DNA from 2 places in the Clostridium neonatale genome. Region 1 is predicted to be linked to the other one. Evidence: riboswitches for the same ligand, from Rfam matches in the RefSeq annotation. Region 1 holds a riboswitch; the other holds the start of a gene.
The links. Region 1 has a riboswitch for cyclic di-GMP ahead of CNEONATNEC86_RS09020 (response regulator). Riboswitches for the same ligand answer to the same signal wherever they lie in the genome.

Region 1 (5,908 bases):
TATTGTTGGCCTTGGTGGTGGAAGCATAATGGATGCTGCAAAGACAATTGCTTTTGTTACATTAAATGAAGGAGATGTTTCAGATTATATATATGGAAAAAAATTAAGTGACAAAGCACTTCCTATAATATTAGTTCCTACAACTTGTGGAACAGGAAGTGAAGGAAATGGATTTGCAGTATTAACAAATCCTGAGAATAATGATAAAAAATCTTTAAGATGTAATGCTATAATCGCAAAGGCATCCATAGTAGATCCAGAGCTTATGACTACAATGCCAAAGCATATTTTAGCATCAGTTGGGTTTGATGCACTTTCTTTGTCACAATATGGAGGCATATATATCTAAAAATGCCCAGCCAATTACTACAATGATGGCACTACAGGGAATTGAATTAATAGGAAAAAATTTAGTTAGAGCTTATAAAAATCCAGAAGATATGGAAGCATTTGATGCGATAACATGGGCAAGCACATTAGGTGGAATGGTAATCAATACTGCTGGGGTAACAGCATCACATGGCATGGAACATCCTGCAAGTGGATTAAGAGATATTGTACATGGAAGAGGCCTCGCAGCATTGACACCTGTTATCTATGAGGAATCAATATGTGTAGCGCCTGAAAAATTTGCTGTAATATCAAAATTATTGGGTGGAGCTGATGAAAATGACTGTGTAAAGTCAATAAGAAAATTATTAAAAGATATAGATTTAGAGACAACACTTAAAGAGCAGGGGATAAAAGAAGAAGATATAGATTGGATGTCAGAAAATTGCTTAAAGGTATCTCAAGGAAGTATGAATATTCATCCTGTGAAATTTGAATTAGAAGATATTAAAAGAATATATAGAAAAGCACTTTAATAAAGTAGTATCAGAATTTAATTTGAATTAAATAAATTACGAGTAAGGTGAATTTATCATGAAATTAAAAGATGTAAAACTATCAAAAGAAGAATTAAAAGGATTAGTAAGCAAATATATGATTGATACTTACGAAAGATTTGATTTTGTAGCAGAAACTGCAAAAGATATGTACTTGTATGATGAAGGAGGTGATGGATATTTAGATTTTTATGGTGGTATTGCAGTTAATAGTGCAGGGAATTGTAATGAAAAAGTAGTAGCCGCTATTAAGGATCAGGTAGAAGATATAATCCATACATTTAATTATCCATATACAATTCCTCAAGCATTACTTGCAAAATTAATTTGTGAGACAATAGGGATGGATAAAATTTTTTATCAAAGTACAGGGACAGAAGCAAATGAAGCAATGATAAAAATGGCAAGAAAATATGGAGTGGATGAATATGGACCAAACAAATATAATATTGTAACAGCTAAAAATGGTTTCCACGGAAGAACATATGGATCTATGTCAGCAACAGGACAACCTGATAATGGATGTCAAATTGGATTTAAGCCAATGGTACCTGGATTTACTTATGCTGAATATAATAATTTGCAAGCATTTAAAGATGCATGTACGGAAAATACAATAGCTATAATGATTGAACCAATACAGGGAGAAGGTGGAGTACATCCAGCAACACAAGAATTTATGCAAGGGCTTAGAAAACTCTGCGATGAAAAAGGAATGCTACTATTATTGGATGAAGTTCAAACAGGATGGTGCAGAACCGGTAAAACTATGGCGTACATGCATTACAATGTAAAACCGGATATTGTGTCAATGGCGAAAGCTATGGGAGGCGGAATGCCAATAGCAGCAATATGTGCAACTGAAAAAGTGTCTAAAGCATTTACACTTGGATCTCATGGAACAACTTATGGAGGAAATCCAGTATGTTGTGCTGCTTCATATGCACAAATTAATGAATTAATTGATAAAGACTTAGCAGGAAATGCTGAAAAGATGGGAGAATATCTTAAAGCTAAGTTAAAAGAGTTACCACATATAGTAGAAGTGCGTGGAAAAGGATTATTAGTTGGGGTTGAATTTGACCAAAATATTGCTGTAGATGTTAAGCATGCATGTTTTGATAGAAAGCTTTTAATTACAGCTATTGGAGGAAATACAATTCGTATGGTTCCACCGCTAATATTAAATGAAGAGGATTGTGATAAAGCTTTTGAAATAATAAAGGAATCAGTAGATGACGTTGTTAAATAATCTGCATTAATTAAAAGCCTGTTGAGTATCTCAATAGGCTTTTTGAATATTAATATTTGAAGATGAGTAGTAGTTAAGCTTATGTTTATAATCGAAGAAATAATGTGATGTTTTTAATAATGAATTAAAAACATGAGAAATATTGGACGAAAACGTGAATTTATGTGAAAATTTTGAAGAAATGAAAATTAATGATTGAAAATTAAAGCCTTTAATGATAATATAAGTATAGAATTTAGTACAAGCTAAAAGTATAAAAAATAATTTAATAGGGCAAAGCAGTTGAAAAGCTGTGACGCAAAGCTAAAGGGCCTTTTCCTAATGGATGGCAGCCAGTTGCATTTTACATAAGGGGCTATTTCATTTAAAAAATGCAATAAAGCTCTTTTTTAATGCCTTTGTCTATTTATAAATAGGAGGAAAAAATGAGTAAAAAAATTTTGATATGTGATGATACTATATTTATGAGAAAGATGCTTAGAGAAATTTTGACAGAAAACGGTTATGAGGTAGTTGGAGAAGCTGAAAATGGAAAAGTGGCCATAGAAAAATATAATCAGTTAAGTCCAGATTTAACTTTGATGGATATAACTATGCCGGAAATGGATGGAGTTAATGCACTTATTGGGATTCTTGAAAGTGATGTTGATGCCAATGTAATCATGTGTTCTGCAATGGGACAGGAAAACGTTGTAGTTAGTGCAATAAAAGCAGGAGCCAAAGACTTTATAGTTAAACCTTTTAAAAATGAAAGAGTAGTAGAAGCGGTAAGAAGAACAATCGGAGATTAATGATGTATTAACCTAAAAAATCTAAAATAAATATGTTTTAAAACCAAAAGGAAAAAGCTCGTAGGCGAGAGAATTCTCAAGTCTACGGGCTTTTTATGGAGGCACCACCCAGATTTGAACTGAGGAATAAAGGTTTTGCAGACCTCTGCCTTACCACTTGGCTATAGTGCCTTAATCTTAATTAAATATCTTATATTAATAATATAGCTAAATTGAGAAAAAATGTTACTAAAAAATCTCATTTAAAAATAAAATCTGCATAAGCCTAGAAAAATAGGACTTATGCAGATTTTATTTTTAAAAGTAACATACAGAAACACAAATCATATTATATATGGACATGACTAAAGAGTAAGCAGACTGCCCCTGTCTATTAATTTACCTTTTCTAAGATAAATTGGCTCAATGTCATATTTAAAAAGAAACTCTTTTATTTTATTTCCGTACTTGTAATATGATAAATCACCAAAGAAAGCCATCTTGTTATTTGAAATCATTCCACCAACGCCACCTATAAATCCATAATTTAAAGATGGAAGTAGTATATCACCAGGAGGTACCAATAATATATCAAAATCATAATTTTTTAATACGTTAAAAATTCCTTTATCACTAGTTATCAATGAATTTTCTCTCACCGGCAGTATAGAACACTTGGTATAACCTTGAGGCACAGAAATAACAATTTTATAAGTTTGAGAACCAAGTAGATTTTCATCAGTATATTTTGTATTGTGTATGAAATATTTATCGGTTATAAATGCATTTAAAAAAATATCTCCAGGATATGTATTAGACAAAGTATTTTTTGAAACAATATATTTTATGTTGTTATCAAGTAGAAAATTTTTAAAATTATTATGGATTTTATTATGGATTATTACTTTATGTTCACTATCATTTTTTAAAATATTCATTTGAATATCTGGATGACCATTAATTGCTTTATATACAAGATCACATTGTGGTACCGATATAACATTAAGGTTTAAAGCAGAAAGATTCAATAATTCTTCTTTACTAATTCTATAATCAACAAAACAATACATTGAAAAACTCCTTAAGATTTATTTTATTAGAATGTTGCTACAATTATATTTTTATTCTATATATAACATGGTGTCAATAAATTTAATTTATATCTAAACATTATAGGAAAATATTCAACTTACAATTATTTAGGGAAAAAACAAATAAAATTATACATACAAATATTAAGAAGGGAGTGAAATCCATGCTTATTTTAAAATTAGCTTATGATGATGATTTGTCTTTTTCGAAAGATTTGCAAGAGCTAAGAGAACGACTTAAGAAGAAAGATATTTTAATAGGGCTTGTAGAAAGCATAGAAGGCAAGACTCATATAATTAAAATAATCTGTGAAGAAAATTGCTATAATGAAAAGATAAAAGAAATTATTAATATGTATGTTAGCAATATTTTATATAGAATTGTTATTGAGAATTATAGAAAAAAAGAAATGTTCGAGTTTTTAACTGATAATTATTTTTTCTTAAAGCAAAATGAAATATTAGAAATAGAAAATGAAATAATGAAAGTATTAAAATGTGAAGATTTAAATGATAAAGAAGGTAGCGTATATTGTTTAAATAGAATAAATTCTATAATAAACAAAATACAAGAATGCATAAGTGAAAATCAGGAGATAAATGTTGATGGTTTTTTAACATTTAGAATGAGAAAGTTACGAAAAGAAATAGAAGAAGTAATAGAGAAAGTAATTGAGATGTACATGGTAGAAAAAGAATATAATGAGTTTGTAAAACTGTTAAAATATTTTGTTAATATTCAAGAATGCAAGATAGAGGAAGTAAACATTATTATTAATGAAGATAATAAATATAAAGTAGAAGATAAAGAAGGAAGAGATTTATATAAAGATTTTTTAAAGGAATTAACTGGAGATGAAAAAGATTTAGAAGTGAATATCGAAGATATATTGATCAGTGGTCTTATAACAAGTTCTCCAGAGAATATAGTCATTCATGGAAAGGAAAATTGCAATAATAAAGAGTTCCTTGAAACTATTGAAAATGTATTTGGAAACAAAGTGAGATATTGTGATAAAATAGATGAGTGTATAGAAATAAAAAATATGAGTAAAAATGTTGACATATATAAATAATGATGATATACTCATATTCGTTAAGAAGAAACAGCCGTTTCTCACCCTGCAGTGTCTAATGATTACTAGTAGAGGTTATATGTCTATGCATTATTTTGATTGAGATGACGGCTATTATGGCCGTCTTTTTTATTGTGTATAGATATTTTTCGGAGGTGAAAAAAATTAGTAAAGATTATTCTATTAATGACCAAATTAGAGAAAAAGAACTAAGAGTAATTGGAAGCGATGGAGAACAATTAGGTGTTATTTCATCAGCAGAAGCAAGAAGAATTGCTGAAGAAAAAGATTTAGACTTAGTAATGATTTCTCCTAATGCAAAACCACCAGTTTGTAAGATTATGGACTTTGGTAAATACGTATATGAGCAATCAAAAAAAGAAAAAGAAGCTAAGAAAAAGCAAAAAGTAGTAAATATTAAAGAAATTAGAGTAAGTCTTAATATTGAGGAACATGATATTGACATAAAAGCAAAAAATGCAAGAAAGTTCCTATTAGATGGAGATAAAGTTAAAATTACTGTTAGATTTAGAGGGAGAGAAATGGAATTAGGTCACATGGGTGAAAAAATTCTTGAAACTTTTATATCTAAATTAGAAGATGTCTGCCTAGTAGAGAAAAGACCAAAAAGAGAGGGCAGAAACATGACATTAGTTTTAGGGCCTAAAAAGGCATAACTTGAGAGGAGGATTTTAATCATGCCAAAAATGAAAAGCCATAGAGGTGCAGCAAAAAGATTCAAAAAGACAGGTACAGGAAAGCTTAAGAGAGCTAAAGCATTCAAGAGCCACATCTTAACAAAGAAGAGCTCAAAGACTAAGAGAAATCTTAG
Region 2 (5,908 bases), on a different contig from region 1:
AATGCCAGCAGACAAACCAAGAAATACTTGTTTCGTGCTTCATGGTCATAAATGGAAAGCTCAGCCAGATGATCCATTTACAAATATTATATCAGCTCAAGGAGCCATGAGTGTAGGAAACGTATTTAATCTTGAGTTAATAAATGGAGCATCTATGATACCAGGTGACTATTTATATAGGTCAGGAATTATAAAATGGGATATAGAATCAGGTATGTGGGGAATTTTTAGAATTAAAGATAAGAATACATCAGAATTATAAAATCCTAAGAATGAATATACAAAGTTTTTATTAAACTCTATTTTTGTAATGTGAAATTCCAGTTATAAGAAAAAAATAAATTTTGGTATTACACCAATAAAAAAATTTATGCTATACTTTAAATAAGCAATGCGTTGTACCTATGGTCATACCACTTGTCATAGGCACAATGCATTTTTATTTTGACGTCAAAAAGCATATAGACTGGTCTACCAATAAGGAGTAAAAGAAGTATAAATGAAACTGAAGAATACATAGAAACAGTATGGGGAATGGGATACAGATTAAGTAAAAAATAATTTTACTTAATCTGTATTATCTTGAGATATCTAGATTGGAAATTAATCTCACAAAGATTAATTTGACAAATAGTATAGCAAATAATGTTGTTGATTATGTACAGCAATTTGAAAAAAAACATATGGAAGTGGAACTTAATACAGAAGACCCCATATATGTGCTTGGTAATGAAGAAAAGATAAATCGTATTATCCAAAATCTTATGAAAAATGCCTTGAATTATTCCGATGGAGATGTTGTTATTGATATTTTCATTAAAGATGAAAGTATAATTTTATCTTTTAAAAATCCTATTTCAGATAGTAATGAAATTAATATTGACAATTTATTTGATAAATTTTATGTTGCTGAGAAATCACGAGGTAAATCAACAGGACTTGGATTATCAATTGTAAAATTACTAACAGAACAAATGAATGGAAAAATTAATGCTTTTTTGAATGAAAATAATATAGATATTCAAATACAGCTAAATCCATATATAAATAAATAAAGAATTCTCATTTATTTTCACCAAAAAACAAATAAGAATTCTTTTAATTGATAATTAATACAAGTGCTAAAGTTAATTGCTAATGAAATTCTTAGATGCATATTTTAATGCAAATAATTATATTTTTTATCAAAATATGCTTGAATATATGGAGTTATTAGAATATTATATATATAAATTCTATGAAAACATAATAAATCTGGAAGTAATGATAAATTCTCTTTATTTGGGCACTTTGAGGATTTTGAACTAGTAGTGCAACCCGCCAACAATTAATCAAGATTGTTGGCGTTTTTGATGATAGAAAATATGTGAAAATTTATGAATAAGGAAATATATACTAGATTTTAATTATACATAAGTATTTATTTATATATTAATGAAATTACTGATATATATGTTCTAATTAAGAATCTTCATTAAAATCTGCCCTAAACCCAAAAAGGATATATGGCTCATATGAAGTAATTTTATTGGAACTTATATAAATACAAATAAACTTATTATAAAAATTAAATAAATTATTAAAAGGGGGTGATATATTGATTATAAGGCGGTTAAGTATAGGCCAAAAAATGTTCATAGGCTTTGGAATCATTATTTTAATAATGTTGGCGGTTATTGGCAATACCTATATAAATTTTGTTAAAGAATCCGAAGCAGTCAAATGGAATGGTCATACATATAAAGTTATTCAAGAGTCAGATTGCCTTCTTATGAGTTTATTAGATATGGAAACAGGAGCAAGAGGATACGTTATTACTGGGAATGAAAGTTTTCTCGAACCATTTAATAAAGGAAATTCTTCTTATGAAAATCACTATGATAAACTCAAGCAACTTACAGAAGATAACTCTGAACAACAACAAAGGTTATATAATATTAATAATAAATATAAAGAATGGGTTGAATGGGAAAAAAACATAATAATAGCTAAGAGAAAAGAAGTTTCTTCAGGAAAGTTAAAATTAGAAGATTTGATTGCTATTGTTCAATCAGGTTATGGAAAAAACATGATGGATGAATTACGTTCAATACTTGGAGATATTAATAATGAAGAAGAAAGGCTACTGCAGAACAGAAATGCGGATCTCATTAAAATGGAGAAAGAAACAAGAGTTATTATGCTAACAGGAGGAGCTTTAGCGACTATAGCAGCAATTATTATAGCAAGTTTATCTATTAGGATGATTGTTAATCCTGTAAAAGTTGTTACAAATACTTTTAGAGAAATAGCAGAAGGAGAAGTTAATTTAGAAGCTAGGCTAATGAGTAATTCAGAAGATGAGATTGGCAAGATGGCTAGATATTTTAATATATTTATGACTAAGCTTAAGGAATTAATTTCTGAGAATAGAAACCAAAGCTGGCTGACAACTGGTAGAGCAGAGCTAAATGAAGAAATGCGAGGTGTACGAGAAATTAACACATTAAGTTCTCGTATAATTACATACATATGTAGATATTTAAATATGCAAATTGGAAGATTTTATGTTAAAACGGATAGCAACACTTTTAAAGTATTTGGAAGCTATTCTTATAATAGTTCAGAAGGTTCACCTGATGAATTTAATATAGGTGAAGGATTAGTTGGACAAGCTACTCTAGAAGACAAGATTGTTTTAGTACAAGATGTACCAGCTGATTATATGAAAATTATTTCTGGCCTTGGAGAGGCAGTTCCCAAGAACATATTAATTGCTCCTTGTATGTATCACGAGGAAATAGAATGCATAATAGAGCTAGGATCATTTAATCAATTTACGGATGTACAATTAAAATTTATTGAACAAGTTAGTGAAAACATAGCTACAAGTATAAATTTAACAAAAGCACAAACAAAAATGGAGGTACTTCTTAATAAGACTTTAGTACAGGCAGAAGAATTACAAGTACAGCAAGAGGAATTAAGACAAAATAATGAAGAATTAGAAGAGCAAGCTAAGATTCTAAAACAGTCTGAAATGAATCTGCAAACTCAGCAGGAAGAGTTAAGAGTATCAAATGAGGAGCTTGAAGAGCAAACTAAAAAATTAGAACAGCAAAAGAGAGATATAAGTGAAAATAATAAACTTTTAAGGAAAGCAAACCATGAAATTGAAGGAAAGGCTAAGGAGTTAGAGATTGCTAATAAATACAAATCTGAGTTTTTAGCTAATATGTCTCATGAATTAAGAACTCCTTTAAATAGTATTATAGTTCTTTCTCAATTACTAGAAAATAAAAAAGCTAATGAGCCATTAACAGAAAAACAATTAGAATATTCAAAAACTATTCATTCTTCTGGTAAAAATCTTCTTAGGCTTATTGATGATATCTTGGATTTGTCTAAAGTTGAATCTGGTAAAATAGATATAAATTTTGACCAAGTGAATTTAGCAGAATTAGCTGAGAATACAAAAAGTTTATTTACTCCAATAATTTTGCAAAAAAACATAGATTTTAAGATAGAAATTGAAGATGGATTACCTGAGAAAATAATATCTGATGAGCAAAGACTTCAACAAATAATAAATAATTTATTGTCTAATGCATTTAAATTTACTGAGACTGGTTATGTAAAAATGAATATATGCAGACCTAAAGAAGAAGATATTAAAAATTATAAAATTGAGGAAAATGTTAATAAATTAATAAGTATAGAAATCATAGATACAGGCATAGGTATACCTGCTGATAAACAAACTTTAATTTTTGAGGCTTTTAAGCAAGTGGATGGAACAATTAGTAGAAAATATGGAGGGACAGGACTCGGGTTATCTATTTCAAGAGAACTTGCTCGTTTACTTGGAGGAAACATTTATTTGAAAAGTGAGGAAGGAAAAGGAAGTAAATTTACCTTAGTATTTTTAGATAATGATAATATGGAACAAGTTAAGTTAAATAAAGAGGAATATTCGAGTATTGATAAAAATTATCATGACAATTTGGAAGAAAAAATAATATCAGAAAATGATATTAATGAGTTCACCAAAGATGAGCATTACGAAAGTAAAAAAGAAGATGAAAAGCTTCTTTTAATAATTGAAGATGATGAGCAGTTTTCTACTTTATTATCCGAATTAGCTTATAAAAAAAATTATAAGGTTTTAATTGAGAAAAATAGTGATGAAGCTATAAAATTAGCAGTAAAATACAAACCATATGCGATTTTATTGGATATTGGGTTAGCAAACAATAGCGGGGTGAGAGTAGTTGATAAATTGCAGAACTTAGAATATACAAAAAACATTCCAATTCACATAATTTCATGGAAAGAAGATAAAAATTCATATGATAAAATGAAAAATTTGGTTTGGCATATTAAAAAGCCATATAACTTAGAAGAACTTTATAATTTGTTTGATAAAATAGAGACAAGCTTATCTAACGATTCTAAGAAACTACTTATTGTTGACGAAGATAAAAGTCAAAGTAATATGATATATAATAATTTAAATGAAAGAGGATTCAAGATCACTACCTTAGAAAGTGGATTAGATGCATATAAATTATTAAAAGATGAGCAATTTGATTGTATGATATTAGATTTAAATCTGAAAGATATGAATGGAATTGATCTTGTTAATAAATTGAAAGAAGAAAATTTAGTGAATTTCCCTATTTTAATTTATACAGAAGGTAATATCACGCAAGAAGAGGAAGATAAATTAAATAAATATACTGAGAGTATTATCATAAAAGGTAATAATTCAATTGACAGACTTCTTGATGAAGTGAGTTTATTTTTTCATAGTGTAGATTCTAATATTGATAATAAAAACTTTAAAAATATTAAATTTAGTGAAGAAAAAGAAAATTTATTAAATAATAAAAATATACTTATTGTTGATGATGATATGAGAAATGTTTTTTCATTAACAAGTGCTCTTGAAGAAAAAGGAATGAATGTAGTTGTTGGACGTAATGGATCAGAGGGAATAAAAAAACTTTATGAAAAAAATAATATAGATTTAATCTTAATGGATGTAATGATGCCTGAAATGGATGGATATACTGCAATGAAAGAAATAAGAAAAGAAAAACAATTTGATAATATACCTATTATTGCTATAACGGCCAAATCAATGAAAGAAGATAGACAAAAATGTATTGAGGCTGGATCCAATGATTATTTGACAAAACCAGTAGATATTAATAAACTAATTTCACTTTTAAAGGTGTGGTTGTATAAATGAATAGTGATCAAGTGAAAGAAAAAATTGAGAGTGAAGATATTGAAGTATCTTTATTATTGGAGGGAATTTATTTAAAATATGGGTATGACTTTAGAAAATATTCCACTGCTCATATGAAAAGAAGAATCATTAGAAGTCTATCTAAATCTGGACTAAGTAATATTTCTGAGTTACAATATAAAATTCTTTATGACAGAGATTTTTTTAAATCAGTATTAGCCGATTTCTCAATTAATGTGACTGAAATGTTTAGAGATCCAAGTTTTTATAAAAATTTTAGAAAAAATGTTATTCCTATATTAAAAACTTACCCATTTATCAGAATTTGGCATGCTGGATGTTCTACTGGAGAAGAAGTATATTCTATGGCAATTTTGCTGAAGGAAGAAGGCATATATGAAAGAACACAAATTTATGCTACTGATTTTAATGCTACAGCTTTACAAAAAGCTAAAGAGGGTATTTATGATATTGATCTTATTGATGAATATTCACAAAATTATCAAAAAGCTGGAGGAAATGTATCTTTATCAGAATATTATACAGAAAAATATGACTCAATTATTATAAATAAGGAACTTAAAAAGAAAATTACTTTTGCAGAACATAATTTAGTAACTGATGGAGTATTTGGTGAAATACATGTTATAATTTGTCGTAATGTGCTTATATACT

Region 2: it holds a riboswitch for cyclic di-GMP, as region 1 does, so the genes downstream of both, CNEONATNEC86_RS14135 (response regulator) here and CNEONATNEC86_RS09020 (response regulator) in region 1, are expected to answer to the same signal.

Annotation. Positions count from the first base shown of each region.
Region 1 covers NZ_UICR01000001.1:1,948,993-1,954,900, forward strand. Annotated here, with positions in the region: partial or broken gene CNEONATNEC86_RS09010 (iron-containing alcohol dehydrogenase) at 1-866, shown strand, start outside; gene CNEONATNEC86_RS09015 (aspartate aminotransferase family protein) at 925-2,139, shown strand; cyclic di-GMP riboswitch class I at 2,402-2,483, shown strand; gene CNEONATNEC86_RS09020 (response regulator) at 2,565-2,930, shown strand; tRNA gene CNEONATNEC86_RS09025 (tRNA-Cys) at 3,027-3,101, opposite strand; gene CNEONATNEC86_RS09030 (DUF6873 family GME fold protein) at 3,275-3,979, opposite strand; gene ytxC (putative sporulation protein YtxC) at 4,165-5,076, shown strand; gene infC (translation initiation factor IF-3) at 5,232-5,753, shown strand; gene rpmI (50S ribosomal protein L35) at 5,775-5,908, shown strand, end outside.
Region 2 covers NZ_UICR01000002.1:545,199-551,106, reverse strand. Annotated here, with positions in the region: gene CNEONATNEC86_RS14145 (multicopper oxidase domain-containing protein) at 1-262, shown strand, start outside; gene CNEONATNEC86_RS14140 (ATP-binding protein) at 597-1,055, shown strand; cyclic di-GMP riboswitch class II at 1,249-1,331, shown strand; gene CNEONATNEC86_RS14135 (response regulator) at 1,598-5,233, shown strand; gene CNEONATNEC86_RS14130 (CheR family methyltransferase) at 5,230-5,908, shown strand, end outside.